3 regions of the Variovorax rhizosphaerae genome follow, and region 3 is predicted to be linked to each of the others. Evidence: predicted binding sites of a transcription regulator. Region 3 holds the regulator's gene; each other region holds the start of a gene.
The links. Region 3 encodes sigma-54, which starts transcription at its own class of promoters, with help from an activator protein. Its sites were predicted from a motif close to TGGCANGNAANCTGCTTT; they were not measured.
Positions count from the first base shown of each region.

Region 1: WKW82_RS35355 (transglutaminase family protein) is a predicted target of sigma-54. The motif match lies at 5,015-5,032, and genes of this name have one in related genera.
Region 2: glnA (type I glutamate--ammonia ligase) is a predicted target of sigma-54. The motif match lies at 6,912-6,929, and genes of this name have one in related genera.

Region 1 covers NZ_JBBKZT010000029.1:34,060-44,426, reverse strand. The annotation lists gene WKW82_RS35360 (circularly permuted type 2 ATP-grasp protein) at 1-1,283, opposite strand, end outside; gene WKW82_RS35355 (transglutaminase family protein) at 1,358-4,960, opposite strand; gene WKW82_RS35350 (DNA internalization-related competence protein ComEC/Rec2) at 5,079-7,550, shown strand; gene WKW82_RS35345 (circularly permuted type 2 ATP-grasp protein) at 7,630-9,141, shown strand; gene WKW82_RS35340 (alpha-E domain-containing protein) at 9,163-10,116, shown strand; gene glpK (glycerol kinase GlpK) at 10,124-10,367, opposite strand, start outside.
Region 2 covers NZ_JBBKZT010000008.1:391,561-401,927, reverse strand. The annotation lists gene WKW82_RS19345 (methyltransferase regulatory domain-containing protein) at 1-1,305, shown strand, start outside; gene WKW82_RS19340 (16S rRNA pseudouridine(516) synthase) at 1,443-2,174, shown strand; gene WKW82_RS19335 (YncE family protein) at 2,250-3,242, shown strand; gene WKW82_RS19330 (polysaccharide deacetylase family protein) at 3,229-4,029, shown strand; gene WKW82_RS19325 (sterol desaturase family protein) at 4,044-5,012, shown strand; gene WKW82_RS19320 (EI24 domain-containing protein) at 5,048-5,929, shown strand; gene WKW82_RS19315 (competence/damage-inducible protein A) at 5,926-6,828, shown strand; gene glnA (type I glutamate--ammonia ligase) at 6,977-8,392, shown strand; gene WKW82_RS19305 (hypothetical protein) at 8,380-8,598, opposite strand; gene WKW82_RS19300 (hypothetical protein) at 8,597-9,097, shown strand; gene glnL (nitrogen regulation protein NR(II)) at 9,103-10,179, shown strand; gene ntrC (nitrogen regulation protein NR(I)) at 10,203-10,367, shown strand, end outside.
Region 3 covers NZ_JBBKZT010000010.1:211,823-222,189, forward strand. The annotation lists gene WKW82_RS22275 (THUMP domain-containing class I SAM-dependent RNA methyltransferase) at 1-287, opposite strand, end outside; gene WKW82_RS22280 (ATP-binding response regulator) at 463-2,232, shown strand; gene rpoN (RNA polymerase factor sigma-54) at 2,445-4,037, opposite strand; gene lptB (LPS export ABC transporter ATP-binding protein) at 4,048-4,869, opposite strand; gene lptA (lipopolysaccharide transport periplasmic protein LptA) at 4,887-5,594, opposite strand; gene WKW82_RS22300 (thiol:disulfide interchange protein DsbA/DsbL) at 5,711-6,358, opposite strand; gene WKW82_RS22305 (SPOR domain-containing protein) at 6,589-7,296, opposite strand; gene argS (arginine--tRNA ligase) at 7,302-8,999, opposite strand; gene WKW82_RS22315 (hypothetical protein) at 9,139-9,471, shown strand; gene WKW82_RS22320 (fused MFS/spermidine synthase) at 9,758-10,367, opposite strand, start outside.

The DNA of each region.
Region 1 (10,367 bases), on a different contig from region 3:
TTGATGGCACAGTCACCGAGTTGCGGCAGCACGGCTTCCATCGCGGCGCGCTCGCCGCACCACCAGGTCGGCAGCGCGGGCAACTGCAGCCGCTCGCCGATCAGGTGTCGCGCCAGCGCCGGCAGGAAGCCGAGGAGGGCGGGCGATTCGAGGAAGGCCGAGCCCGGCATGTTGGCCACCAGCACGTTGCCGGCGCGGATGGCCTGCAACAGGCCGGGCACGCCTAGCGTGGAGTCGGGCTTGAGTTCGAGCGGGTCGAGGTACTGGTCATCCAGCCGCTTGATCAGGCCGTGCACCGGGCGCAGGCCCTGCAGCGTCTTGAGATAGAGGCGCTGGTCGCGCACGGTGAGGTCGTTGCCCTCGACCAGCGTGACGCCGAGGTAACGCGCCAGGTAGGCGTGCTCGAAGTAGGTCTCGTTGTAGGGGCCGGGCGTCAGCAGTGCGATGTGCGGCGGCGCGCCGGCCGGGCAGATCTTCTGCAGGCCTTCCATCATGGCGCTGTAGGTCGCGGCCAAGCGCTGCACGTGGAGCGCCTCGAAGGCCTGCGGGAACTGGCGCGAGATGGCCAGGCGGTTCTCCAGCAGGTAGCCAAGGCCGGATGGCGCCTGCGTGCGTTGCGAAACCACCCACCAATTGCCGTCGGGGCCGCGTGCCAGGTCGAAGCCCGCGATGTGCAGCCAGGTGTCGCCCGGCGGCTTCACGCCATGCATCGCTCGCAGATAACCGGGATGGCCACGCACCAGTGCGGCGGGCAGGAGCCCTTGGGCCAGCAACTGCTGCGGGCCATAGACATCGGCCAGCACCCGGTCGAGCACCCGAACGCGTTGCTGGACCCCTGCTTCGATCTGGGCCCAGCTTTCGGGCGAGATCATCAAGGGGAACAGGTCGAGCGACCAGGGGCGCTGCGGGCCGTCGCCGTCGGCATAGACGTTGTAGGTGACGCCGTTGTCGCGGATCTGGCGGGCCAGGCTGACGGCCCGGCGCGGCAGGTCGTCGAAACCGGCCGAACCGAGTTCGTCGAAGAAGCGCGACCAGCCTGGTGTCAACGGCGGGCGCGTGGGCGGAGGCGGCCCTTCGGCCTGCTGCGGTACGGGCGGCGCCTGCGTGGCATCGTGCAATGGCGCGGGGGAGGGCTGCGCAGGTGGGCTGGTGCGCGGCGCGCTCAAGGGCGTGGCAACCCCCCTCAATTCATCGAAATGGCCGGCGTGCGCGGGGGGCGCCAGCGCCGAGGCCAAGGCGGCCGGCGCCTCGAGTGAGGCGTTGCCGAAGAGGGAGTCGTTCATGGGTTCCACAGTAGGCCGATTGTCACATTGCCGTCATGGGCATTGGATACCGGCCGCAGTGGAAACATATACGCCTAACGTCGCAGATCGAGCGTGAACGGGAACTCGCGGCTGCCTGCCAGCTCGATGGTTGCCGGCGGCGTGCTCATCAGGCCGGGTGTGTGCCCCATGCGTGCAAAGCGCGAATGGCGGCGGCTCTCGGCCTCGTAGGCGTTGACCGGGAAGGTGTCGTAGTTGCGACCGCCCGGGTGCGCCACGAAGTACTGGCAGCCGCCGAGTGAACGCTTCATCCACGTGTCGACGATGTCGAAGGTGAGCGGCGCATGCGCGGGAATGCTCGGATGCAGCGCCGACGGCGGATTCCACGCCTTGTAGCGCACGCCCGCGACGAACTCGCCCGCGGTGCCGGTCGGCTGCAGCGGCAGCACCTTGCCATTGACCGTGATCACATGCCGGCTCTCGTTGAGGCCGGTGACGCGGACCTCGATGCGCTCGAGCGACGAGTCGACGTAACGCACCGTGCCGCCGGCCGAACCTTCCTCTCCCATCACGTGCCACGGTTCCAGCGCATTGCGCAGCGAGAGCTCGACGCCCATCGCCTGCACCTGGCCCACCAGCGGGAAGCGGAACTCGAAGTGCGGTGCAAACCAGTCGATGTCGAAGCCGAAGCCGGCTTGCTTCATCTCGGTGATGACGTCGTCGAAATCCATCTTGACGAAGGTCGGCAACAGGAAACGGTCGTGCAGTTCGGTGCCCCAGCGCGTGACGGGCGCCTTGTAGGGCTCGTCCCAGAAGCGGGCCACCAGCGCGCGGATGAGCAACTGCTGCGCGATGCTCATGCGCGCATGCGGCGGCATCTCGAAGGCGCGCAGCTCCAGCAGGCCGAGGCGGCCGGTGCTGGAGTCGGGCGAGTAGAGCTTGTCGATGCAGAACTCGCTGCGGTGCGTGTTGCCGGAAACGTCGATGAGGATGTTGCGCAACGTGCGGTCGACCAGCCAGGCCGGCATGTTCTGGCCGTAGATCTCGCGGTTCTTCGCGATCTCCTTGAGCGCAATCTCCAGTTCGTAGACCTGGTCGTTGCGGGCCTCGTCGACGCGCGGCGCCTGGCTCGTCGGGCCGATGAACATGCCCGAGAACAAATACGACAGCGATGGATGGTTGTGCCAGTACAGCAGCAGGCTGGCGAGCAGCTCGGGCCGGCGCAGGAAGGGGCTGTCCGCGGGCGTGGCGCCGCCCATCACGAAGTGGTTGCCGCCGCCGGTGCCGGTGTGGCGGCCGTCGGTCATGAACTTCTCGGCCGACAGGCGCGTCTCGAAGGCCGCGTTGTAGAGGAACTCGGTGTGATCGACCAGTTCCTTCCAGTTGTTGGCTGGGTGGATGTTGACTTCGATGACGCCAGGGTCGGGCGTGACGGCCAGCACCTTCAGGCGCGGGTCGCGCGGCGGCGGATAGCCTTCCATCACGATCTTCACGCCGAGTTGCACTGCGGTGGCTTCGACGGCGGCGACCAGGTCGAGGTAGTCCTCCAGGCGGGCCAGCGGGGGCATGAAGACGTAGAGCACGCCGGAGGCTGCGCCGATCTTCTCGGCGGCTGGGCCATTGGCGCGGCGCGGGTCGCGGACTTCGACGCACAAGGCGGTGCGGGTGACCCAATGGGCCGATTCGCCGCGGCGCGGCTGGCGCATCGCGTCGTTGTTGGCGCTGGCATCGAAGGGCGCGGGCTTGCCGGAACCCTGCATCTTCAGCGCCGTGCCCGTTGCGGGCGGGGTGCCGAAAGCAAAGGGAACGGAAGCCAAGTCGCCCGTCGCGCCGCCTGGCAGCGTGGCCGGCGCGTAGGCCGTGCCGAGACCGGCACCACCCGTGCCGCCAGCGCGCGAAGAAGCCGTGCCGAGGCCCGCGCCACTGGCGAGTCCGGTCACGGGTGCGGTCGCGGGGGCAGCATAGCGCGCCAGGTATTGGGCGGCGGTCGGCAGCGCAGCGCGCGGCGCGGTCGGGTCGCGGTCGACCAGGTACGGATAGTCGCCCTTGCTGGCCCACGGCTGCGAATCGAGCGGCAGGCGGTAACCCATCGGCGAATCGCCGGGGATCAGGAACAGGCGGTCGTCGCGCAGGAACCAGGGACCGGTCTTCCAGCCGGGACCTTCGAGCGGCGGCGCATCGGTTTCGGCGCTGGCGGGTTCGATCGGCAGCATGTAGCCGATGACCGCATCGAGCTTCTGCGTGAACACGCGGCGCAGGCGCACGCGCTCCATCTCGTCGTCGAGCTTGGACTCGAACACGTCGACGTTGACTGGCAGGCGGCGCTCACGCCAGAGGTAGTAGTAGATGTCTTCGTAGCCGGGCTGGATGAAGCGTTCGGTCAGACCGAGCTTGTGGGCCAGCACCGTGGTGAAGCGGCGTGCGTCCTCGCTGGTGTAGTGCGTGGGCACGCGCTCGTCGGCGAACACCGCGGGGTCATGCCACAGGCGCTGGCCGTCAGCGCGCCAGAAGATCGACAAGGCCCAGCGTGGCAATTGCTCGCCCGGGTACCACTTGCCCTGGCCGAAATGCAGAAAACCGCCAGCGCCGTATTCGGCGTGCAGCTTGTGCACGAGTTCGGTGGCAAATCCGCGCTTCGTGGGGCCGAGCGCGTCAGTGTTCCATTCCGGTGCATCGCGGTCGCTGGTGGCCACGTAGGTGGGCTCACCGCCCATCGTCAGGCGCACGTCGCCATCGACCAGGCGCTTGTCAACCGCCTCGCCGAGCTTGACCACCTCGGCCCACTGCTCTTCGGTGTACGGCAAGGTGACGCGCGGCGATTCGTAGATGCGCGAGACCTTCATCTCGTGGCCGAAGTCGACCTCGGCATCGTCGACCACGCCTTCGATGGGCGCGGCGCTCGATGGCGTGGGCGTGCAGGCCAGCGGGATGTGGCCTTCGCCGGCCAGCAGGCCGGACGTGGCGTCGAGGCCGATCCAGCCAGCGCCGGGCAGGAACACTTCGCACCAGGCGTGCAGGTCGGTGAAGTCGACGGTGGTGCCGCTCGGGCCGTCGAGTGCCTTCACGTCCGGCGTGAGCTGGATCAGGTAGCCGGAGACGAAGCGCGCGGCCAGGCCGCAGTGACGCAACAGTTGCACCAGCAGCCAGCCGGAGTCACGGCAGGAACCACTGGCGTTGGTCAGCGTTTCTTCCGGCGTCTGCACGCCGGGCTCCATGCGGATCAGGTAGTTGATGTCCTTCTGGACTTGCTGGTTGATGCCGACCAGGAAGTCGATGGTGCGCTGTTCCTTGCGGTCGACCTTGGCCAGGTAGGCCTTGAACAACGGCGTGGGTTCTTCCTTGACCAGGTAGGGCGCAAGCTCCTCGGCCTGCGATTCCGTGTACTTGAACGGGAAGTTTTCCGCTTGCGGTTCCAGAAAGAAGTCGAAAGGGTTGTAGACCGCCATCTCGACGACGAGGTCGACGGTAACCTTGAACTCGCGTGTCTTTTCCGGGAAGACCAGCCGCGCCTGGTAGTTGGCGAACGGGTCCTGCATCCAGTTGACGAAATGGTCGGCGGGCTCGACTTGCAACGAATACGAGATCACGTTGCTCCGGCAATGCGGCGCGGGCCGCAGGCGCACGACCTGCGGGCCCAATTGCACGGGGCGGTCGTATTTGTAGTGGGTGACGTGGTGGAGCGCGGCGTGAATGGACATTTGTTTTGAAGTGTCGTGAAGAGGCGCCAATGGCGCACGCATACTAGCCCACGGCAAGCAATTAGCGCGCCAAAGCGCGAAGGGATGGAGTGCGAAACGTGGGGCGAATGAGACGTTGATGGTGGCCGGCGGGGAGGAAGAAGATGCCGGCCAGCGCCGCCCGTGGGCCTTTGCCGCAATGGCTGGCTCGGTGCTGGGCGCCGGGTTGCAATTGCAGCAGCGGGAATTGTCGTCGCTCGGGGTGTACGCGGCGATGGCGCTGGGTGCCTTGGCGGCCTTGTGGGTCTTGCAGCGCCGGCGTCATCGAGGCGGGCGAGCGACCGGTCTGCTGGCGTTGGTGCTTGGCGCCGTGCTGGCATTCGGCGCGGCCGGCGCGCGGTCGGTGGTGTATGCCGATGGGGCACTGGACCCGGCCATCGAAGGGCGTGACCTGCAGGTGGTCGGTGTGGTCGCGCAGATGCCGCAACGGGGCGAGGGCGCGTTGCGCTTTCGGCTCGACGTCGAATCGGCGCGCTGGGTGGGCAAGGAGGCCCAGTCGCCAGCGCCCTCCGCATGGCCGACGAAGATCGCGCTCGGCTGGTATGCGGAGAACACCGGACTGTGGGGCCGGCCTCAGCGCACCGAAACGCAGGGCCCGGTTCCATCGGTCCCGTCGGTCCCGGCGGAACTTCATGCAGGCGAGCGCTGGCGGATGACCGTGCGGCTGCGCGCGCCGCATGGCAACCTGAATCCGCATGGCTTCGACTATGAACTGCTGATGTGGGAGCAGGACGTGCGCGCCGCCGGCTATGTGCGCACGGGCAGCAACGATGCGGCGCCCGAGCGGCTCGGCATGACGTGGCAGCACCCGATCGAACGTGCCCGCGAGTGGGTGCGCGACGCCGTGTTCGAGCGGGTGGCCGACAAGCGATCGGCCGGCGTCGTCGCTGCGCTGATCACCGGCGACCAGAGCGCCATCGATCGCGCTGACTGGGACGTCTTCCGGGCGACCGGCGTGGCGCATTTGATGAGCATCTCGGGCCTCCACATCACCATGTTCGCGTGGCTCGCCGCGGCGCTGGTGGGCGCGCTGTGGCGGCGCAGCACGCGCTGCATGCTGTGGTGGCCTGCGCCGCATGTGGCCCTGGTGGGCGGTGTGCTGCTGGCTGCGCTCTACGCATTGTTCAGCGGCTGGGGCGTGCCGTCGCAACGCACGGTGAGCATGCTGGCGACCCTGGCACTGCTGCGCTTCACCGGGCGGCGCTGGCCGGCGCCGAACCTGTGGCTTTGCACTTGCGCGGTAGTGGTTGCGTTGGACCCGTGGGCCTTGACGCAGGCCGGCTTCTGGCTCAGCTTCGTTGCGGTGGGGGTGCTGTTCGCGACCGATCCGGGCGAGTCGCCCGCCGGCCGGACGAGTTTCGTGGTGCGACTGCTGCGGATGCTGCGTGAGCAATGGGCGGTCACGTTGGCGCTGGCGCCGCTGACCTTGCTGCTGTTTCAGCAAGTTTCGCTGGTGGGGCTGCTGGCCAACACCTTCGCGATTCCGTGGGTCACGCTGGTGGTGACGCCGCTGGCGATGCTGGGCGTGGCGATCCCGCCGCTGTGGGACGTCGCGGCCTGGGCCGTGCAGGGACTGGGCGCCTTCCTGCAGTGGCTGGCGGGCTGGCCCCTGGCCACGGTTTCTACGGGGGCGCCGCCGGCATGGCTGGCGCTCTGCGGCGTGGCCGGCGGGGTGCTGCTGGCCATGCGGCTGCCGCTTGCGATGCGTGTGCTCGGGCTGCCGCTGCTGCTGTCGGCCTTGCTTTGGCAGCCGGCACGTCCGGCGACGGGTGAGTTCGACCTGCTGGCGGCGGACGTGGGCCAGGGCAATGCCGTGCTGGTACGCACCGCACACCATGCCTTGCTGTACGACACCGGCCCGCGCTACAGCCTGGAGAGCGACGCCGGCCTGCGGGTGCTGGTGCCGCTGCTGCGCGCGCTGGACGTGCGCCTGGACACCGTGGTGCTGAGCCATCGGGATGCCGACCACACCGGCGGCGCGCCGGCCGTGCTGGCGACGCAGCCCCAGGCTGCGCTGCGCAGTTCGATCGAGGACGGCAATCCCTTGCAGCAGTTGCGGCATTCGGACAGATGCGTGGCGGGCCAGCGATGGGAATGGGACGGCGTCCGCTTCGAGTTCCTGCATCCGCTGGCGGCCGACTACGACCGCGCCAGCAAGCCCAACGCCATCTCGTGCGTGCTGCGCATCGACAACGGGCGCGCCAGCGTGCTGCTGGCCGGCGACATCGAGCGCGACCAGGAAAGCGCGCTGGTGGCGCGCGACCCCGGATTGCGGGCCGATGTGCTACTGGCGCCACATCACGGCAGCAAGACATCGTCGAGCGCATTGCTGCTGGACACCCTGAAACCGCGCATCGCTCTCGTGCAGGCCGGCTACCGCAACCGCTTCGGCCACCCGGCGGACGAGGTGCGCAAGCGCTACGAGGCGCGCGGCATCGCGCTGGTCGATTCGCCGCACTGTGGTGCGATCGGCTGGCAAAGCAGTTCGCCCGCGGCCTGGACATGCGAGCGCCTGGTCGCACGGCGCTATTGGCAGCACGTCCCGCACTGATTCGCGCAATCGGGTGCATCCAAAGGAAGAAATTGGCCTTGAACTTGCTAAGCTATGTGCGAAGGAGATTGGTCGCTCTATGCACAAATTTGACGAGATGTACGAATCGCAGCCCTACGCGGGCGCTGTGATCCGAAGCCACTACCAGCGCTACGACCAATGGCTGGCAAAGCAACCGGGCGAAGTCATGCGCTCGCGACGCGAAGAGGCGGAAATGATCTTTCGCCGTGTCGGCATCACCTTCGCGGTGTATGGCGCCAAGGACGAGGATGGCGCGGGCACCGAGCGGCTGATCCCGTTCGACCTGCTGCCGCGCATCATCCCGGCCGACGAATGGGCCGAGATGGAAAAGGGCCTGGTGCAGCGCGTCAATGCGCTCAACCGCTTCATCCACGACGTCTACCACGACCAGGAAATCATCAAGGCCGGCATCATCCCGGCCGAGCAGATCCGCGACAACGCGCAGTTTCGCCCCGAGATGATGGGTGTGCACGTGCCGCATGAGGTCTACTCCAGCATCGCCGGCATCGACATCGTGCGCGCCCCCGACGCCACCGGCAGCGGCGAGTACTACGTGTTGGAAGACAACCTGCGCGTGCCCAGCGGTGTGAGCTACATGCTCGAGAACCGCAAGATGATGATGCGGCTGTTCCCGGAGTTGTTCAACCAGAACCGCGTCGCGCCCGTCGCCCACTATCCCGACCTGCTGCTGGAAACGCTGCGCGCCATCGCCCCGCCGGCCACGCCGGAGCCCACCGTGGTCGTGCTGACGCCCGGCATGTACAACAGCGCCTATTTCGAGCATGCCTTCCTGGCGCAGCAGATGGGCGTGGAACTGGTCGAGGGGCAGGACCTGTTCGTCAAGGACGACTTCGTCTACATGCGCACCACGCGCGGGCCGAAGCGGGTCGACGTGATCTACCGCCGCGTCGATGACGACTTTCTCGATCCCGAGGTGTTCCGCCCCACGTCCACGCTGGGTTGCGCGGGCCTGATGCGGGCCTACCGCGCGGGCAACGTGGCCATCTCCAATGCGGTAGGTACCGGTGTGGCGGATGACAAGTCGATCTACCCCTACGTGCCGAAGATGATCGAGTTCTACCTGAACGAGAAGCCGATCCTCAAGAACGTGCCGACCTACATGTGCCGCAACAAGGACGAGCTGGAGTACGTCATCTCCAACATGAAGGACCTGGTCGTCAAGGAAGTGCACGGTGCCGGTGGTTACGGCATGCTCATCGGCCCGGCCGCGACGCAGGCCGAGATCGAGGACTTCAAGAAGGCCGTGCTGGCCAAGCCCGATGGCTACATTGCGCAACCCACGCTGAGCCTGTCCAGCTCGCCCACCTTCGTCGACGCCGGCATCGCACCGCGACACATCGACCTGCGGCCCTTCGTGCTGTCGGGCAAGGAAGTGCAGATGGTGCCGGGCGGGCTCACCCGCGTGGCGCTGAAGGAAGGGTCGCTGGTGGTCAACTCCTCGCAGGGCGGCGGCACCAAGGACACCTGGGTGCTCGAGGCTGACCGCCAACCGGGCACCGCCGCAAAGCCCGCGTCAACGCCATCGCAATCGCAAAAGCAATCGGCATAACAACAAACGGAAAGCTCACAGATGTTGTCTCGCACCGCCGATCACCTCTACTGGATGTCGCGCTATACCGAGCGCGCGGAGAACACCGCGCGCATGCTCGACGTTAACTACCAGACCTCGCTGCTGCCGCAATCCGCCGAAGTTGCCAACCAGGGCTGGCAAGGGCTGCTGTCCATCAGCGAGTTGCTGCCGTCCTATCGCAAGGAACACGAGCAGATCGTGCCGGCGCAGGTCATGGAGTTCATGGTCAAGGACGAGGACAACCCCTCGTCGATCGTGTCCTGCCTGCGGGCCGCGCGCGAGAACGCCCGCGCGGTGCGCGGCGCGCTGACGACCGAGGCCTGGGAAACGCAGAACACCACCTGGCTCGAAGTCAACCGCATGCTGCGTGCGGGCGACTTCGAACGCGATCCGGGGCAGTTCTTCGAATGGGTGAAATTCCGCTCGCACCTGTCGCGCGGCGTCACGCTCGGCACGATGCTGCAGGACGAGGCCTTCTACTTCTCGCGCCTGGGCACCTTCCTGGAGCGGGCCGACAACACGGCGCGCCTGGTAGATGTGAAGTTCCACGCGATGAACAGCGAGTTCTTCGGCCAGGGCGCCAGCGACCAGGAGTACGACTTCTATCACTGGAGCGCGATCCTGCGCAGCGTCTCGGCCTTCGAGGTGTATCGCAAGGTGTACCGCGACGTGATCAAGCCGGAGCGGGTGGCGGAACTGCTGATCCTGCGCGCGGACATGCCGCGTTCACTGCATGCGAGCCTGGCCGAGGTGGTGGCCAACCTGGCGAAGGTGGCGAACGACCAGAGTGCGGAGACGCAACGGCGTGCGGGCAAGCTGCTGGCTGATCTTCAGTACGCGCGGGTCGATGAGATCCTGGCGACGGGGCTGCATGCGTATCTGACGCAGTTCCTGGATCGGGTGAATGAACTGGGGTGGCGGATCAGCCAGGACTTTCTGGTTCCGACGCACTGACTTCGGTTCATAGCGCCACTGCTTGCCGCACGGCGTGCTCCCAACGCGCCATCGCCTCACTCGCCTGCGTCCGGCTCAACGTCGGCAAGAAGCGGCGCTCCACGCTCCACAGGCTGGAGAGCTGCGACACGTCGCTGTAGACGCCGGTCGACAGGCCGGCCAGGTACGCCGCACCAAGGGCCGTCGTCTCGGTCACCTCGGGCCGCACGACTGGGATGCCCAACAGGTCCGCCTGGAACTGCATCAGCAGG
Region 2 (10,367 bases), on a different contig from region 3:
GTCGAGCTGCGTGCTTTTGACATCAACGACATCGACACTTCCTTCGGCAAGTTCGACTACATCGTCAGCCACGGCGTCTACAGCTGGGTGCCGCCCGCGGTCCAGTCGGCGATCCTGCGGGTGTGCGCCGAGAACCTGGCGCCCAACGGCGTGGCCTATGTGAGCTACAACGTCTATCCGGGCTGGAAGGCGCGCGAAATCGTGCGCGACGCCATGATCCTTCGCGGCGGGCCGCGCGACGCGCCGGGGGAGAAGCTGTCGTTCGCGCGGGGCATGCTGGAGTTCCTCGAGCAATCGGCCCGGAAGGACAGCGTGCTCGAGAAAACGCTCGAGGAAGCAATGCCCATCGTGCGCAACGCGAACGACACCTACCTGCTGCATGAGTTCCTGGAGCCCTGCAACGCGCCTTGCTACTTCAAGGAGTTCGTCGAGCGTGCCGGTTCGCACGGGCTGGCTTACCTGGCCGATGCAGAGCCGTCCACGATGTTCGTGCAGAACTACGGCGAGAAGGTTCGCGAACCGCTGTTGCGCGAGTGCGGGGGCAGCCAGGTCATGATGGAGCAGTACCTCGACTTCATCGTCAACCGCACGTTCCGGCAGACGCTGCTGGTCAAGAAGGAGCGGGTGGGGCAGATCCGCTATCGGCTCGATCCGGTGCGCCTGCGGGCGCTGGCGTACGCGGGGGTGTTCCTGCCGGATGATGGCGGCGTCCTCAAGCTGAACGGGCCCGAGCAGCCCTGCACCGCGTTGCGCAACCAGAAGGTCACGTTGCGCCTGCCGGTCCACAAGGCGGTGGCGCAGGTGCTGGACCAGCACTATCCGGCGGCCGTCCTGCCCGAAGCGTTGTTCGGCGAGGTGGCTGCGCGCGTTGGCGAGCCGCGCGAGACGGTCGAGCCATTCGTCATGACCATGCTGGAGGAACTGCTGATTCTTGGCGCGGTTCGCTTGCGCCGGAGTCCGTTCGGGGCTGCCGCCAAGGTGGCTGACATGCCGCGCGCGTTGCCAGCCGTGCGCAACTTGCCGGGCCTCGCACTGCACACCGGCCCGAATGCCTTGGCCAGCAACCTGTGGCATGAGAGCGTTGCGTTGTCGCCGCTGGAGCGCTGCCTGCTGCCTTTGCTGGACGGGGGTCATGGGCACGATGCACTGGCCGACCATCTTGTGGGGGAGGCGCGTGCGGGGCGCATCCGGTTCATCAAGGACGAGCAACCCTTGAAGGATGAGTCGTTGTTGCGCGAGTTCGCCAGCCAGCAAGTGGCGCTCGCGCTGAAAGACTTGCGTCGCAAGGGATTGCTTGCAGCCTGAATCGGGTCGCTGACACTTCCGGCGCAGCCACGCGATGTCATCGCTGTCGCCGCACCGTCGGGCCTCGTCGGCGTCGGCAACAATCGCTGCTTCGGCGCGAATGGCTCGCGTCGCCACAACGTCCCCGTCATTGAATCGTGCAACTCCAGGAAATTCTTTATTGCCAGGGCTTCGGAACCCGGCGCGTGTGTGCCGGGCTGGTGCAGCAGGGCCATGTGTCGATCGAGGGCGCCACTGAAACGGATCCTTCCGTCGACCTGAACCCGGAGGGCCTGCGCTTCACCGTGCAAGGCACCGAATGGGCGTACCACGAGAAGGCCTACCTGATGCTGCACAAGCCGGCGGGTACCGAGAGTTCGCAAAAGCCCTCGACCTGGCCCAGCATCTACACGTTGCTGCCATCGCCCTTGCGCCTGCGCCCGAACAAGGGCGCGGTGCAGGGCGTGCAGGCCATCGGCCGGCTCGACCAGGACACCACAGGCCTGCTACTGCTGACCGACGACGGCCAGTTCATCCATCGGATGGGCTCGCCCAAGCACCACGTGCCGAAGGTGTACGAAGCCACGGTCAAGCATCCGCTGGACGATGCCCAAGTGCAGAAACTTCTGGCCGGCGTGGTGCTCGACGATGACCCGAAGCCCGTGCGCGCCGCGGCCTGCGAGGCGGTTTCGCCGCTGCACCTGCGCCTGACGCTGACCGAAGGCAAATACCACCAGGTCAAGCGCATGGTGGCGGCGGTGGGCAACCGGGTCGAGGGGCTGCATCGCTCGTCGATCGGGCGGCTGGCGCTGCCGCCAGCGCTGGCGCCAGGGCAGTGGCGTTGGCTCACGGCTGAAGAGGTCGAGTCATTGCGCCAGAAACAGCACTGATCGAGGCGGGAAGCCGGTCAGCCAGGGGTCCGCTTGGGCCGTTAAAATTCGGCAGCCTTCCTACGGAACCTCCCCTTGCGAATTTCTACCTCCCCGACCGGCCGCATTGCGGCCTTTTTGTTGTCCGTGGCCGCCACGCTGTCGAGTGCCGTCGCGGCCGAGCCGCCGCCGGTCTTCGTACTGAATTCGCTCGACGCCACGGTGAGCGTGATCGATCCCGCCACATGGGCCGAGAAGCAGCGCATCCCGACCGGCAAGGAGCCGCATCACCTGTACCTCACGCCTGACGAGCAATCGCTCATCGTGGCCAACTCGGCCGGCGATTCGCTGACCTTCCTGAACCCGCGCACGGCCGAGGTGCAGCGCGTGGTCCACGGCATCATCGACCCGTACCACTTGCAGTTCTCGCGCGACATGAAGTGGTTCGTGACCGCGGGCAACCGCCTCAATCACGTCGACATCTTCCGCTGGGACGGCAAGGAACTGAAGCTGGCCAAGCGCATTGCCACTGGCAAGACACCGAGCCACATCTGGATCGACAAGGCCAGCACGACGGCCTACGTCACCATGCAGGACAGCGACGAGTTGGTCGCGGTCGACCTGGCCACCCAGGCGATCAAGTGGCGCGTTGCCACTGGCGCAATGCCGGCGGACATCTACGGCATCAATGGCGACAAGACGCTGCTCGTGGGCCTGACGGGCAGTGATGGGGTGCAGGTGTTCGACGTGTCCGGCCCACAGCCCAAGGTGACCGGCAAGATTCCCACCGGCAAGGGTGCGCACGCGTTCCGCGGTGCGGGTGACGGCAAGTCGGTGTTCGTCAGCAATCGTGTGTCGAACAGCATCAGCCGCATCGACCTCCAGACGCTCAAGGTGACCGATGACTATCCGGTGCCGGGCGGCCCGGATTGCATGGACGTGTCGGCTGACGGGAAGACGCTCTTCGTGACCTCGCGCTGGGCCAAGAAGCTCAGCGTGGTGGACCTGGCGTCGCACAAGGTGGTGCGGCAGGTGAACGTGGGTCGCTCGCCGCACGGCGTCTGGACGCTCGACCATGGCGCCCGCTAAGTCACTGCAGCTTGCCTTCCTCCTGGTTGCAACGCTTGCTGGCGCCACCGGCGCAGCCGCCCAGACCGCCTGCGAAAAGCCGGTCTACCTGACCGTCGACACCGGCCACATGGGTGTGGCGCCGCTGTTTGCCGATGTGTTGAAGCGGCAGAACGTGCGGGTGACCTTCTTCGCCGCCGCCGAGCGCACGCAGACCGATGGAAACAGCCTGGACGACCACTGGGCGGCCTGGTGGAAGGCGCGGGCCGCCGAAGGCAACGAGTTCGCATCGCACACCTACGACCACGTCTACTGGCGTGGCGACGAGAAGAGCGTCGAGCCGCGCTTCCAGGTGCGGCCTTCGATGGGTGCGCTTGCGGGCCGCCAGTTCACCTGGACGGCGGCGCAATACTGCGAAAACATCACCAAGGCCTCTGATCGGCTGGCCTCCGTCACCGGCAAGAAGCCGCTGCCGCTGTTCCGCGCGCCGGGTGGCAAGACCTCGCCGAAGTTGCTCGCTGCCGCCAAAGCCTGCGGCTACGCGCATGTGGGCTGGTCGCCGGCCGGCTTCCTGGGCGACGAGTTGCCGAGCGAGACCTACAGCAACGAGAAGCTGCTCGCACAGGCGCTGGACCGCATCCGTCCCGGCGACATCCTGCTGGCGCACCTGGGCATCTGGTCGCGCAAGGACCCGTGGGCGCCGGCCGACCTCGAGCCGCTGATCGTGGGCCTGAAGGAAAAGGGCTTCTGCTTCCAGACCCTGCGCCAGCATCCCGACTACAAGGCCTGGATCGCCGCGCACTCCTAGGTTGGACGGCTGCAATGGAATGGCTCACTGACCAATTCGCCGCGTTGCAGCAGTGGCTGTTCGAGGCCGCGGTGCAGCCGCTCGTCTATGCGGTGGGGCTGGGCGGGCTGGTCGAGGATGCGTTCGACGCGACGGGTTGGCTGCTGGTCGGCGTCATCCAAATCGCCATCCTGATCACGTTGGTCGGGCCGTTGCAGCGCTGGCGGCCGGTCGAGGCGGTGACGGATCGGCGCGCGATCCGCGTCGACGTGATCTACACGTTGATCCATCGGTTGGGGCTGTTCAGGCTCGGGATGTTCTTCCTGCTGCAGCCGCTGTTCGATGACGCGCTGGGCATGCTGCGGGTCGATGGCTGGGGCGCATTGCATCTCGACGACCTCTGGCCCGGCGTCACGGACATCCCCTGGGTTGCCTTCGTGATCTACCTGGTGGTGCTGGATTTCGTCGAGTACCTGATCCACCGGGGGCAGCATCGCTTCAATTGGTGGTGGGGGCTTCATTCGCTGCACCATTCGCAGCGCCAGATGACGATGTGGAGCGACAACCGCAACCACCTGCTCGACGACGTCATCCACGACACGATCATCGTGGTGGTGGCGCAACTCATCGGCGTGGCGCCGGGGCAGTTCATTGCCATCGTTGCCTTCACTCAACTCAGCGAGAGCCTGCAGCATGCGAATCTGCGCCTGTCCTTCGGCGCGATCGGCGAGCGACTCTGGATCAGCCCGCGCTTTCACCGGGTGCACCACAGCATCGGCATCGGCCACGAATCGAACGGCCCGACCACGCTGGGCGGTCATAACTTCGGCGTGCTGCTGCCGTGGTGGGACATGCTGTTTCGCACGGTGGACTTCGGCCATCGCTACGACCCCACCGGCATCCGCGACCAGGTCGAGCCCGGCGCGACAGGCCAGGTGCGCGATTACGGGACGGGCTTCTGGGCGCAGCAATGGCTGGGCTTGCGCCGCCTGGCGGGCCGCTGAACCCAGGCTGATCGGGTAGCGTATCCTCGCCACCGATGCGTATTCTTCTCGATTCTTTCTGGCGCGCAGTGGCGTATTGCCTGCGCCCGCGGGTGATCCTGCTGTCGCTCCTGCCACTGGTGCTGATGGTGGGGCTGGCGGCGGGTCTGGGCTATTTCTTCTGGGATCCGGCGGTGGCCTGGACACGCGCAACGCTGGATTCCTGGCCGCTGCTGGCCAACTTCTGGGGCTGGATCGGGCGCCTCTTTTCCGGCGACATCTCGGGCACGCTGGCGCAGCTGGTGGTGGTGCTGGCGGCAACGCCGGCCATCGTGCTGGTTGCGCTTCTGGTCGTGTCGGGCCTCATGGCGCCGGCGTTGACGCGACTGGTGGCCACGCGACGCTTTCCTGCACTGGAACACAAGAAGGGGCCCTCGCTGATCTGGAGCGTGGTCCGGTCGCTGGGGCTCACGCTGCTGGCCTTGCTTGCGTTGGTGGTGTCGATGCCGTTGTGGCTGGTGCCGCCGTTGGTGCTGGTGCTGCCACCGTTGATCTGGGGCTGGCTCACCTACCGCGTGATGAGCTTTGACGCGTTGGCCGAGCATGCCGATGCCGAGGAGCGCACGACGATCCTGCGCACGCACAAGGTGCCGTTGCTGGCCATCGGCGTGTTGTGCGGCTACCTGGGCGCCGCGCCCAGCATCGTGTGGGCATCGGGCCTCCTGTTCGCCGCCGGTTTCTTCGTGCTGGCACCGATCGCGATCTGGATCTACACACTGGTGTTCGCGTTCTCGGCGCTGTGGTTCGCGCACTACTGCCTCGATGCGTTGTCGCAACTGCGTGCCGAGCGTGCCGCGCTGGCCTATGCCATCAACAAGGGGCCGGCCATTTCGCACGATGTGGACAAAGCCATCCAGACTCAATGGGGAGCGCCATGACAAGTGAATCGAGTGGCGCCGGGCCGTCGCGAGCCGCGAACGTCCCCTTGGAGGGAAGCGAGCACACGTCGGTGCCGAGCCTGGGGGCGCAGTCCATCGGCGCCCGGTCCTTTGGCCTGATCGTCGTCGGCGACGAAATCCTTTCCGGCAAGCGCCTCGACAAGCACATGCCCAAGGTCATCGAACTGCTGGCGGCGCGCGGCCTGCAACTCGATTGGGCGGAGTACGTCGGCGATACGCCGGAGCGGATCACCGCGGTGCTCCGGCGTGCCTTCGCCTCGGGGGACGTCGTCTTTTCCACCGGCGGCATTGGCGCCACGCCGGACGACCATACGCGGCAATGCGCTGCGGCGGCGCTCGGCCGGCCGCTGGCCCTGCATCCGGAGGCGGAAGCGCTGATCCGCGAGCGCATGCGCGACACCGCGGTCGAGCAGGGCATCACCTACGAACCCGACCGCCCCGACAACGTGCATCGGCTCAACATGGGCGTGTTCCCGGAGGGCGCGACGATCATCCGCAATCCCTACAACAAGATCCCGGGCTTCAGCGTGGCCGACGTTCATTTCGTGCCCGGCTTTCCCGTGATGGCCTGGCCGATGATCGAATCGGTGCTGGACGAGCGCTATGCCGACCTGTTCGCCCTTGGGCGCAGCGCCGAGAAATCCGTGATCGTCTATGGTGCGATGGAGGCCACGCTCACCCCGCTCATGGAAGCCGTCGAGCGCACGCATCCTGGCGTCAAGGTGTTCAGCCTGCCGAGCGTCGACCATCCGGAGCACGGCCGCCATATCGAATTGGGCGTCAAGGGCAATCCAGCAGGCCTTGCGGCCGCATACCAACAACTCATCGAAGGCCTGCACAGCTTTGAGGCGCGTCTTGGCCCCGAAATGGTGCGTTGAAAAATCGCGCACCAAAAGAGGAGAATAGGCGCCCCATCGGGGCCAAATGGCGTATTCGAGGCCCTTGTCGCATGCGGTGACAATGGCACAGAAACTGCATTCCCAACCCCTGATTTTCAAACCAACCCCCCATCGCAAGGAGAATTTGATGGCAAAGACCGTCGCCGACGTACTCAAGCTCGTGAAGGAAAACGAGGTCAAGTTCGTCGATTTCCGCTTTACCGACACCCGCGGCAAAGAACAACACGTTACCGTGCCGGTCTCGCACTTCGATGAAGGCAAGTTCACCGATGGTCACGCCTTCGATGGTTCCTCGATCGCTGGCTGGAAGGGCATCGAGGCTTCGGACATGCAACTCATGCCCGACCCGAACACCGCCAACATCGACCCGTTCTTCGAGGAAACCACGCTGATCCTGACCTGCGACGTGATCGACCCGTCGGACGGCAAGCCCTACGAGCGCGACCCGCGTTCGCTGGCCAAGCGCGCCGAGGCCTACATGAAGGCTTCGGGCCTGGGCGACACGGCCTTCTTCGGTCCGGAACCTGAATTCTTCGTGTTCGACGGCGTGCGCTGGAAGAACGACATGTCGGGCTGCTTCGTGAAGATCGATTCCGAAGAAGCTTCCTGGAACACCGACAAGGAATACGAGCACGGCAACACCGGCCACCGTCCCGCCACCAAGGGCGGCTACTTCCCGGTGCCCCCGGTCGACAGCTTCCAGGACATGCGTTCGGAAATGTGCCTGGTGCTCGAAGCCCTCGGCATCCCGGTCGAAGTGCACCACCATGAAGTGGCCAACGCCGGCCAGATGGAACTCGGCACCAAGTTCAGCACGCTGATCCAGCGCGCCGACTGGGTCCAGCTGCAGAAGTACGTGATCCACAACGTGGCCCACGCCTACGGCAAGACGGCCACCTTCATGCCGAAGCCCATCGTCGGCGACAACGGCTCGGGCATGCACGTGCACCAGTCGGTCTGGAAGGACGGCAAGAACCTGTTCGCCGGCGACGGCTATGCAGGCTTGAGCGAGTTCGCGCTGCATTACATCGGCGGCATCATCAAGCACGCCCGTGCCCTGAACGCCATCACGAACCCCGGCACCAACAGCTACAAGCGCCTGGTGCCCGGCTTCGAAGCCCCGGTGAAGCTGGCCTACTCGGCCAAGAACCGCTCTGCCTCGATCCGCATCCCGTTCGTGGCCAACCCGAAGGGCCGCCGCGTCGAAGCGCGCTTCCCGGATCCGCTGATGAACCCGTACCTCGGTTTTGCCGCGCTGCTGATGGCCGGCCTCGACGGCGTCGAGAACAAGATCGATCCGGGCGAAGCCGCGAGCAAGGACCTGTACCACCTGCCGCCGGAAGAAGACGCGCTGATCCCGACCGTCTGCCACAGCCTCGACCAGGCACTGGAATACCTGGACAAGGACCGCGCGTTCCTGACCAAGGGCGGCGTGTTCACCGATGCGTACATCGATGCCTACATCGACCTCAAGATGCAGGAAGTCACGCGCTTCCGCATGGCGACGCACCCGGTCGAATTCGACATGTACTATTCGCTGTGAGCCCCCAGGGTCGGGCTGCGCCCGACCCGCCCGAGCGGGAGATCAAGTCGAGATGGCGAAGCCACATCGACTTGGGCGCCTCCCGCCTCAGCAACGAAAAAGGACGGCTTCGGCCGTCCTTTTTCGTTGACGGGGAACATGCGAATGCCCAGCGCATCCAATTGCAACGAAAATGTTTCCCAGCCGCGCACCTTCCACATGACCATGAAACCTGTCTCGATCCTGCTACTGCCCTTGGCCCTGTTGGCCGGATTGCCGGCGTTTGCCCAGGAGCGTGTCTATCGCTGCGGCAACGAATACACCAACAACGCCACCGAGGCGCAGAAGCGCGGGTGCAAGGTCATGGAGGGCGGCAACGTCACCGTGGTGCAAGGTGCGCGGCCGGCCGCCGCTGCATCGTCGACCGCCGCCGCGGTGAGGTCGCCGCCGGGCAGCCCGCGTGTCGAAACCGTCGATCAGCGCGCGCGTGATGGCGAGGCGCGCACGGTGCTGCAATCCGAACTCAAGAAGGCCGAGGCACGCCAGGTCGAACTGCTCAAGGAATACAACAACGGCGAGCCCGAGAAGCAGGGCAGCGAGGCCCGCAATTACCAGAAGTACCTGGACCGCGTGTCGGAAATGAAGGCCAACATCGCCCGCAATGAGAGTGACATCGCGGGCATTCGCCGCGAACTCGGCCGCCTGCCGCCGCCGGCCAATCCGTGATCGCCATGGCCTTCGGCAAGGCCGCTGCGAAAACCAAGCGCTTCCAGTCCTTCGATCTCCTTGCGACGCTCATTGCGGTCGTGAAGCCCGACGGCTCGGTAATTTTCGCCAACGCCGCGCTCGAAGATGCACTTGGCACCTCGCGGCGCACGCTCGAGGGTTCGCAGTTCGGCGCTTGTTTTCATGAGCCTGCCGTGCTGCGCACCGCCATCGATGGCGCCTGCACGCACGAGTTCGCCACGCTGCGCTACGAGGCCTTCCTGCGTCGCGTCAACCATGAATTGATGGCGGTCCAGGTCACGCTCTCCCGTGCCGAGAAAACGGGCGAGTTGATTATCGAGATGTCTGCCATCGAGAACCAGGTGCGGCAGGACCGCGAGGAGCGCCTGATCGACCAGGCACAGGCCAACAAGGAATTGATCCGCAACCTGGCCCACGAGATCAAGAACCCGCTGGGCGGCATCCGCGGCGCGGCCCAGTTGCTGCAGATGGAGGTCGAGTCGCGCGACCTCATCGAGTACACCCAAGTCATCATCCATGAGGCCGACCGCCTGCAGACGCTGGTCGACCGGCTGCTGGCGCCGCACCGTCGGCCGCACGTGGTGGGCGACGTCAACATCCACGAGGTGTGCGAGCGGGTGCGGTCCGTGATCCTGGCGGAGTTCCCGCGCGACCTGCACATCGAACGCGATTTCGATCCGTCCATCCCCGAGTTCCGCGGCGACCGCGAGCAACTGATCCAGGCCACGCTCAACATCGTCCACAACGCGGCGCAGGCGTTGAGCGAACGCCGTGCCGCGGGCGATGCGCGGATCACTTTCAAGACACGGGTGGCACGTCAGGTCATCTTCAACAAGCAGTGGTATCGACTGGCACTGGAATTGCATGTCATTGACAATGGACCGGGCGTGCCGGACGCGATCAAGGACCGCATCTTCTACCCGCTGGTATCGGGCAGGGAAGGCGGGACAGGGCTGGGACTGACGCTGGCGCAAACCTTTGTGCAGCAGCACCACGGCGTGATCGAGTGCGACAGCGTCCCGGGCCGGACCGATTTCAGGATATTGATACCGCTGCCTTAGCAGCCAGGCCGAACAGGAGTTGCATGAAGCCGATCTGGATAGTGGATGACGACCAATCGATACGCTTTGTGCTTGAGAAAGCGCTGCTGCGTGAAGACATGCCGACGCGCAGCTTCACCAACACGCGCGAAGTCGTTGCGGCGCTCGAGGCCGCCAAGGAAGACGAGTCGCAGGGACCGCAAGTCCTG
Region 3 (10,367 bases):
AAGGTCTGCTTCGGCGTGAACCAGATCTCCCAGGCCACGCCGCTGGCGATGCCGTAGAGATCGTTCTCGTTGCCGTAGGGCGCGTGGGCCAACTCCACCAGCACGCGCTGCGCGAGGCGGCTGTGCAGGTTGAGCAGCATCGCGTCGCGCCAGGCGGCACGCACGCGCACGCCGCCGCGCAGGGTGAGCAGGTCCTGGCCGACGCGGCCGGTCAGCGCATGCACCTCCTGCGCCAGGAAGTCTTCCACGCCGGCGGCGCAGGGCAGGAATAGGGATAGGTCGTTCACCCTCCGATTGTCGCCCCCGCCGCAAGTCAGACAGAAGGTGTACCGCGCTTGGTGATCCGGGATCGCCCGGCCCCGGGGGCTCTCGAGTCGATGCGGCTTTGCCATCTCGACTCGATCCCCCGCCGGGGCGGGCTGGGCTTGGCCCGGCCCTGGGGGCTCTATAGTCGTCCCTTTCATGAGTTCCACGTCCGCGCCCGACAACGCCGCGCCCGCCGCTTCACGCTTCGCCGTCCAGTGCGAGGTGCTGCGGCTCAGCGCGCAGCCCACCGCCCCCACGCTGATCGTGCAGTTGCTGCTGGACTGCGGCGTGGCCCTGCTGTTCGCCTGGCAATACGCGCGGGCGCCCGCGCTGATGTGGCTGGCGCTGGTCGCCTTCACGACGGGAATGCGCGGCTTCTTCCCGCAGCATCCTCCGGACCCGCTCACGCCGGAGAACCTGCCGGGCGCGCTGCGGGCCCACACCTTGCGCATCGCGATGCACGAGGCCGCGCACGGCGCCGCCGGCGTGCTGCTGTTCAACCCGGACGAGCCGGTGGAGCAGCTTCTGCTGGCCACCGTCATCATGGCCATGACGCTGTCTTCGGCGTTCTCGGTGTCGTTCTACACGCCGGCGATGCGCCTGGCCATCACGTTGCTGCTTTTGCCCATCATCGTGATGGGTCTGGTGTTCGGCTCCCCGGTGATGCGGACGGCGGCGCTGCTTGGCGTCGGCTTGATGGTGATGGTGTGGAAGCTGGTCACGGACCGCTCGCGTCATCTGGAAGAGAACATCCGGCGCCGCCACGAGGAGAGCGCACTTCGCGTGCAAGCCCAGACCGGCCTGCGCGAATCGGAGCAGGCACAAGCCGAACGGCTGCGCTTCTTCTCGGCGGCCAATCACGACCTGCGCCAACCCGTGATGGCGATCGGCCTGCAGGCCGAAGTGCTGCGCCAGCAACTCGACGCCCACACGCCCACGCACCTTGTGCAGCAGACCGTGATCGCGCTCTCGCAAGCCCAGCAGGCGCTGGAAGGCTTGACCAACCAGCTCCTCGAGATCGGCCGCATCGAGGCCGCCGCTGACCCGCTGAAGCCCGGCCCGGTCGCGCTGGGGCCGATGCTGCGCGAACTGGCCCGCCACTCCACGCGCGTGCGGGTGCGCTGCCCCGCCAGCGCGCTGGCCTGGACCGATGCCGTGGCGCTGCGCCGCGTGCTCGGCAACCTGACCGACAACGCGCTCAAGTTTGCGCCGCAAGGCCGCGTGCTGCTGGCGGTGCGGCGCGGCCACACCGGCGCGACGTGGCGCGTGGAGGTGCGCGACAACGGCATCGGCATTGCGCCGGACATGCAGCAGCGCGTGTTCGGCGACTTCGAGCAGATCGGCAACGTGGAGCGCAACCTGCAGCGCGGGCACGGGCTGGGCCTGGCCATCGTGCGCCGACTGGCCGATCGTCTGGGCTTCCAGGTCACGCTACGCTCGGCGCCGGGGCGTGGCTCGGTGTTCGGCTTCGAACTGGAGGCGGCGCCAGCCGACCTGGTGCTGCCGGAAAGCACCGGCGCCGAATCGAACGCCGTCCACGTGCAGCCGCTGCGCCCCGGCCTGGCCGTGCTGGTGGTGGAGGACAACACCGTGGTCGCCGACAGCATCGCCGCGCTGCTGCGCCACTGGCTCGCGGAACCGCGCGTGTATGCCAATGCATCGGAAGCGCTGGCGCTGGCGGACTTGGATTCGATCGACGTGGCACTGTGCGACATCCGGCTGCCAGGCGACCTGGACGGCGTCGCACTTGCGGACCTGCTGCAGAACCAGCGGCCGGACCTGACGATCGCGCTGGTGTCGGCGGACATCGAGCCGGTGACGCAGCGGATGGCAAGGCAGCGGGGGTGGCATGCGTTGCGGAAACCGGTGCAGGCGGCGGAACTTCGGGCGGTGTTGGCGGCTGCACAGGCGGGAGTTCACCCTTGACTCCCATGCAATGGCAATGTGCATGCGAACTCCTGACACCCGCTCCTGAGGGGCCACAGGATTGACGGCCCAAGGGGCGCCGCCGACCGTCCATTTGCGTTAGGTCGACCGCCTCGACTGACTTCAGGCAGGCAACCGCATCCGCCAAGCCGGTCGGGCGCCAACGCCAACGCCAACGCCAGCACCCGTACCGGCGCCAGCGCCAGCGAGTCCTACAGCGCCTTGCGCAAATTCGCAGGCGCAATCCGCAGCGCCTCGCGGTACTTCGCCACCGTTCGGCGCGCGCACTCGATCCCCTGCTCCTTCAGCATGTCCGAGATCTGGCTGTCCGACAGCGGCTTCTTGATGTTCTCGCTGGTCACGAACTGCTTGATCAGCGCCCGCACCGCCGTGCTCGATGCGTTGCCGCCCGTCTCCGTGCCCAAGGCCGAGCCAAAGAAGTACTTGAGCTCCACCGTGCCGTAGGGCGTCGCCATGTACTTGGCGGTCGTCACGCGGCTGATGGTCGATTCATGCAGGCCGAGTTCGTCGGCGATCTCGCGCAGCACCAGCGGACGCATCGCCAGTTCGCCGTGCACGAAGAAGTTCTTCTGCCGCTCGACGATGGCATTGCTCACGCGCAGGATGGTGTCGAAGCGCTGCTGGATGTTCTTGATGAACCAGCGCGCCTCCTGCAGCCGCTGCGACAGCGCCTGGCTGCCCTCGCCCTTGTGCGCCTTCAGCGCGCCGGCATAGATGTCGTGCACGCGCAGGCGCGGCATCACGTCCGGGTTGAGCATCACGCGGAACTTGAGCGAGGCGCCACGGCCGGTGCGGGTGACGATCACGTCCGGCACGACCACGTTGCGCTCGACGTCGACAAAACGCCGGCCCGGCTTGGGCTCCAGCCGCGCGATGAGCTGCATCGCGCCGCGCACCAGGTCTTCGTTGCTCTTGGTCAGCGTGGCCAGGCGCTTGAAGTCGCGGCGGGCCAGCAGCTCCATCGGCAGCTTGCAGATGGCGATGGCGACCTTGCGCACTTGCGCCTCGTCCTCGCATTCATCTTCATCGGCCAGGGCACGCAGCTGGATCGCCAGGCATTCGCCCAGGTCGCGCGCACCCACGCCGACCGGCTCCAGGCTTTGCAGCAGGCCCAACGCCATCTGGAAGCGATGCACCAGTTCGTCGAATTCGTCGTTGTCGTTGCCGGCCAGGCCGGAGGCCAGCGCGGGCAGCGAGTCCTCCAGGTAGCCGTCGTCGTTGAGCGACTCGATCAGGAAGCTCAGCGCGGCGCGGTCGGTTTCGTCCAGGCGCAGGCCCAGCGCCTGTCGGTGCAGGAAGGCCTGCAGCGACTCCTGGCTGCGCGCCAGCTCGGTGGCGTCGGCGCGCTCGTCACCGCCGAGGTTGTTGGCACGCGCGGGGGCGTCGCCGCCCCATTCGCTGTCGTCGGGCACCATGTCGACGGTGCCGTCGCCACCCCAGTCGGGCTCGCCGTCGGAGACGCCGTCGGCGGCCGCATCAGCAGTGGCTGAATCCGCGTCGTTCGATACCGTGGCCGCTGCGGTCGCCGGGCCGTCCGCCCCATTGGCGGCAGGCGGGGTGGCGAAATCGTCGTCACGCGGCGGTGGCGCGTCGGCGGTCTCGAGACCGAACTCTTCCCGCACGGCCTCCTCCGCGGTGCGCTCGAGGAACGGGTTGTCGTCGAGCATCTGCTCGACTTCCTGGCTCAGTTCCAGCGTCGACAGTTGCAGCAGCCGGATCGACTGCTGCAATTGGGGCGTCAGTGCCAGGTGCTGCGATACGCGCAGCGACAGGCCTTGCTTCATGCCGAGGCCCCTACATTCTGAAATGCTCGCCGAGGTACACCCTGCGTACCTCCGCGTTGTCGACGATCTCCGAAGGCGTGCCTTGTGCCAGCACTTGCCCGTCGCTGATGATGAAAGCGTGATCGCAGATGCCCAGCGTCTCCCGCACGTTGTGGTCCGTGATGAGCACGCCGATGCCGCGCCCCTTCAGGAAGCTGATGATCCGCTGGATCTCGATCACCGCGATCGGGTCGATCCCCGCGAAGGGCTCGTCCAGCAGGATGAAGCGCGGCTGCGTCGCCAGCGCCCGCGCGATTTCCACGCGCCTGCGCTCGCCGCCCGACAGTGACAGTGCCGGGGAATCACGCAGATGTTCGACGCGCAAGTCGGTCAGCAGCTCGCTCAGGCGCTCCTCGATCCGGGCCTTGCCCAGTGGCACGCGCTTTCCGCCTGGATTGGTTTCGAATTGCAGTTCGAGCACGGCGCGGACGTTCTGCTCGACCGTGAGCTTGCGGAAGATCGAGGCCTCCTGCGGCAGGTACGACAGGCCCATGCGCGCGCGGCGGTGGATCGGCATGTGCGCGATCGGCTCGCCGTCGATGGTGATGTCGCCGGCATCGGCCCGGACCAGTCCCACGATCATGTAGAACGATGTAGTCTTGCCGGCGCCGTTGGGGCCGAGCAGCCCGACCACTTCGCCCTTCTGCACGCCGAGCGACACATCCTTCACCACCATGCGGCTGCCATAGGACTTCTGCAGGCCGCGCGCTTCCAGGCGGCTGCCGTTGCCAGTGACCGCCGCGACGGAGCGCCCGCCGGCCCCGAGCGAAGTCTCGCCGCCGCCGTCGATCATGGCGTTGTCGTTGCGCATCACGGACGCGCTTCCCCACCGAGCGTGGTGGTGGAGCGCAGGCCGGCGCCCGGGGCCGGCGCTGGCGGCGGAGGCACGGACCCAGCCCTGGGACTGCCCGGCAACGCATTGGTCGGCGGCCGCGGCGTGAGCACGGCGCGCACACGCGCGCCTTGCGAGCCGGACGACACGGCCGCGTCGGGCGGCACGGTGGAGCCGTTGACGGTGAAGGTGTCGTTGCTCTGGTCGTAGACGATCAGCGGGCCGCTGCTTTCGTCGTTGACCTTGCTGCCGATGAGGCGCCGCATCACGGCATGGCCGATGAACTTGACGTTGTCGGCGCGGCTGTCGTATTCGATGCGGTCGGATTCGCCCTCGATCCACTCGTCGCCGCCGGGTGCGTCGCGCTTCTGCTTGTAGTAGGCCAGCTTGCCGGGCGCGGCGGTGACCACGCCGTACTGGTAGCCCTCGGGGTCCTGCCGCACGTCGATGCGCGCGCCGCGAATGATGATGGTGCCCTTGGTGACGACCACGGCGCCGGTGAACACGGTGGTCTGCTTCAGGTCGTCGTAGCGCATCGAGTCGGACTCGATGTTCATGGGCTTGGCGCGGTCGGCTTTTTCAGCGTGCGCAAGCGGCGCGCCCGCCATGGCCGCCAGCGTGAGCAGACCCAGGGTTGCCTTGCGTGCGGAATGGAGCGGAGTGAGGAGGATGGAGCGCGTGGTCATAAAGGCACGGAACTTGCTGCGCCCATTGTATGCGGCAGCCTGACGCGACCTTGACGAAAGGCCCAGTGTCAGAGGTCGATATTTCTGTCGGATGACTTTCGCCCAGAGGCTGGGGCTCAGCCCTTGCGTGCTTCGGCGACCAGGTAGTCGGTGATCTGCAGCACTCGCGCCATGTTGCCGGCCAGTTCGCCATCCACATACCAGCGCCCGGCCACGCCGAAAGCGGGGACGCCGGTGACCTGGTACTCGTTCTGCAACTGGGTGGCGCGCTTGACCTTGCCTGCGACCGAGAAGGACTTGAACATCTCGGCGAATTTCTTGGCGTCGAGTTCCGGCTGCTTGGCGACCCAGGCCAGGATGGCGTCGTCACCCATGACGGGCTGGCGCTGGCGGTGGAGGGCGTCGAAGATCTTCATCTGCATCTCGTCGACCTTGCCCATGGCTTCGAGCGTGTAGTACAGGCGCTGCTTGCTCTCGACGTCGTTGCCGACGAAAGCCACCGGCACACGCCGGAAAGCGACCTGCGGCGGCAGTTTCTTGACCCACTTCTCAAGATCGGGCTCGAACTGCGCGCAGTGCGGGCAGTTGTAGGAAAAGAACTCGACCACCTCGACCTTGCCGGCCGGCGAATCCACAGGCGCGGGCTTGCCGAGCTTGATGTAGTCCTTGCCAGCCGCAAACATGGGGGCCTGCGCATGCGAAGGGCTTGCGAGGGGAAGCAGCCCGAGCGAAGTGGCTGCCAGCGAAAAATCACGACGATTCATTGAACAAATTCTCCAGTGCGGCTGACAGAGCTTGCCATGCAACGCGAAGTTCCTCGCGATCCGGCCTTGCCCATTCTCCCTGCAAGTTTCAATCAGTTTCCGACACTGCGCTCTACCCCGCATGGCCTGGCCTTTTGTGGAACACCGCGGAACGGGCCTTGCGGGGCCACTGGGGTGCTTCCTGTGAGGACGGGTGGGGCGCACGCAGTGCGCGGAGCCTGGTCGGCGGTTTACTTTTGAACCCGGACCAGGGCGGTGTCGAGGCCGCCGCTGTCGAGTCGATCCTTCAGGCGGTCGGCATCGTCCTTCTTGCCGAACGGGCCGGCGCGCACACGGTAGACCGTGCGTCCGGCCTGCTCGCGCTCGGTGACCTTGGTCTCGACACCCATCAGCGACAGCTTGGCGCGTTGCGCTTCGGCGTCTTCGGTCGAGCGGTAGGCGCCGGCCTGCACGAAGTACATGAAGGGGTCCGCGCCGGAAGAAGGCGCTGCGGCCGCAACCTGCGTGCCGCCGGTCCGCGAACGGGCCAGGTCGCCGATCGGGTCGCTGGAGGAAGGCGGCAGGGCGTTGGCTTCAGCCGGCGTCACCGGCTTGGTGGCGGGCTTGGCGGGTGCAACCACCACAGGCACGGGCGGGGCGCTCGGAGGATTGAGCGGCCCCACCGTGGCAGGCTGGGACGCTGTCGCGGGCGCCACGGCGACCGGTGCCGCCGCCGGTGGCTTGGCACCGGCCTTGCCGGCCAGCGGCGCGTTCGGGTCCCAGTCGCGGTTCTTGCGGGCCTCGGCCTCGTCCTGCTCGGCGCCGCCGCGCTGCGTCTTGCTCATGAACGGGATCGGCACCTTGGTCACATAGACCGCGATGCCCAGGGCCACGCCCAGCCCGATGACAAGGCCGATGATCAGGCCGATAACCACGTTGCCGCTTTGTCGTTTTTTCATGAATGTCACATTTTTTCCGGCGCGCTGACGCCGAGCACCGCGAGGCCATTGTGCAGCACCTGCGCACACGCCGCGACCAGCGCCAGTCGGGCGTTCTTCAGCGTTTCATCGTCCACCAGCACGCGCTCGGCATCGTAGTAGCTGTGCAGGTTGGCGGCCAGTTCACGGAGGTAAAAGGTGACATCGTGAGGGGCAAAATCGCGCGCCGCCGCCGTGAGCATCTCGGGGTATTTGGCCAGTTGCAGCATCAGCGTTTGCGCCTGCGGCACCTGCAGCGGCGACAGGTCGACGCCTTGCAGCGAGGCCACATCGCCGCCCCAGTCGCGCAGCATCTTGCGGATGCGGGCATGGGCATATTGCACGTAGTAGACGGGGTTGTCGTTGTTCTGGGAGAGGGCCAGGTCGATGTCGAAGGTGTATTCGGTATCGGGCTTGCGGCTCAGCAGGAAGAAGCGCACCGCGTCGGTGCTGGTCCATTCGATCAGGTCGCGCAGCGTGACGTAGCTGCCGGCGCGCTTGCTGATCTTGACCTCTTCGCCGCCGCGCACGACGCGCACCATCGTGTGGAGGACGTAGTCGGGGAAGCCCTGGGGGATGCCCTCGCCCGCCGCCTGCAGGCCGGCGCGCACGCGGGCGATGGTGCCGTGGTGGTCGGTGCCCTGGATGTTCACGACCTTGTGGAAACCGCGCTCCCACTTGGCGATGTGATAGGCCACGTCGGGCACGAAGTAGGTGTACGTGCCGTCCTTCTTGCGCATGACGCGGTCCTTGTCGTCACCGTAGTCGGTGGACTTGAGCCACAGCGCGCCGTCCTGCTCATAGGTCTTGCCGTTGCCAACCAGGCGGTTCACCGTCGACTCGACGCGTCCGCTGGTGTACAGGCTGGACTCCAGGTAGTAGTGGTCGAACTGCACCTGGAAGGCCTTCAGGTCCAGGTCCTGCTCGCGGCGCAGGTAGGCGACGGCGAATTCGCGGATCGAGTCGATGTCGTCCACGTCGCCGCTTGCGGTGAACTCGCGGTCGTCGGACTTGACGGTCTTCTTCGCGAGGAAATCGGCGGCGATGTCCGCGATGTAGTCGCCGTTGTAGAAGGCCTTGCTGGCCGGGTTGTCGGGGTCGGTCGGCCAGCAGGCGTCGCCGGGCTTGAAGCCCTTGGCGCGCAGCTGTGTGCTGTTGGCCAGCGTCTGGATCTGGACGCCGGCATCGTTGTAATAGAACTCGCGCCAGACCTTGTCGCCCTGGGTGGCGAGCAGGTTGCAGATGGCGTCGCCGAGCGCGGCCTGGCGGCCGTGGCCGACGTGCAGCGGACCGGTCGGGTTGGCCGAGACGAACTCGACCAGCACGCGCTCGTCGTTGGCAGGCTGTTGCCCGAAAGCGGCGCGGTCGCTCAGCACCTCGCGCACGACCTGCTGCTTGGCCGCCAGCTTCAGGCGGATGTTGAGGAAGCCGGGACCGGCGATCTCGACCGCGTCGACCCACTGGGCAAAGGCCGGCGTGGCCATGAGGGCGGCGCTCAGTTGCTCCGCCAGTTCGCGCGGCTTGCGCTGCAGCGGCTTGGTAAGTTGCATGGCGGCGGTGCTGGCGAAATCGCCATGCGCTGCCACCTTGGGCGATTCGAAGATGGCCTTGGCGCTGGCGCCGGGCAGGAAGGATTCGAGCGTGCTCGCGAGTGCTGCGAGCAACTCTTGTTTGACCAATAGCATTTGTGAATTTTACCGGGGCGAATTCCGAGGCCTTGCCGAACGTTCCTCCGGTCATCCTGCGGTCAGTGTCGACCGTTAGGATGGTCGACCCCGGCGCGGGGCAACTGTCACAACCAAACCTGCAAGGACATACACCATCATGAAGAAGCTCCTTTCCCTGGTCGCCTCCACCGTCGCCTTGGGCGCCTGCCTCTCTTTCGGCGTCGCACAGGCGCAAGACAAGGCCGCGGCGCCTGCAGCCGCCGCCCCGGCCGCCGCAGCGGCGGGCGCAAGCTGTGACATGCAGGCGACCGAGAAAAAGCTCGCCGGTGCCGCCAAGAACAGCTTCGTCAAGAAGTGCGAAAAGGACACCAAGGCAGCGGCCACGCCCGCCTGCGCGGCCAAGGCGGTCGACAAGAACGGCAAGGCGCTGGCCGGCGCCGCCAAGAACAGCTTCATGAAGAAGTGCGAGGCTGAAGCGGCCAAGGGATGACCTAGCCCCGTCGAAATGCGCCTGCGACTCCGGGGCGGCTGCCGGAGGCGGCTGCGCTTGCGAACCGTCCAAGCCTGCGCAGGCTTGGTGCCGCGGTCCCCGGCTTTATGAGAGGGCGCGCCCAGAGGCAAAGGTTCTACGGTTTCTGTCCAGCACCCGGGCTGAATCGATGAGTCTCAAAGGTTTCTCAGAGCGCCGGTACGGCGCGTGCTCACGAACAGGCCGCGAAGCCCTCGCCAAGGTACATGCCTGGCGAGGCTTTCTCGTTTCCGGGCGATGCCGCGCCCTACTTCAATACACCAAACAGGTTGTTGAAGTCATCGGTCCAGGCTTGCAGGCCCTCGATGGGCGTCACCGGCACGCTGGCGCGGGTGATCGATTCGCGCGCAAGGCTGGCGGGGTTGCGCGAGACGAGCACCCAGTCGGTGCGGCGCAGTGCGTCGTTGTGCTCGGCTTCGTCGTGGACCAGCACCGCGTGCAGCCCCTGCGCCTTGGCGATCTCGACGACGACGGGGGCCAGTGCGAGGAATCGGTTGGTCACGTGAAAGGCGATCACGCCGTCGGGCTTGACGTGGCGCAGGTAGACCTTCATCGCCTCCTCGGTGATGAGATGGATCGGCACCGAATCGCCCGAGAAGGCATCGACGGCCAGCACGTCGAACTGCTGTGGTTCTTCGCGCTCCAGCGCCAGGCGGGCATCGCCGAGCACGCGTTCGATCTTCGCGGGGCTGTCATGCAGGAAGGTGAATTCGGTGTCCGCCAGTTCGAACACCTGCGGGTTGATTTCGTAGACGCGGTAGACATCGCCCTTCCGGCCATAGACCGCGAGCGTGCCGGCGCCCAGCCCGATCAGCCCGACGCGGCGCGGACCCTGCGGCGCTTCCGCAATCGCCAGC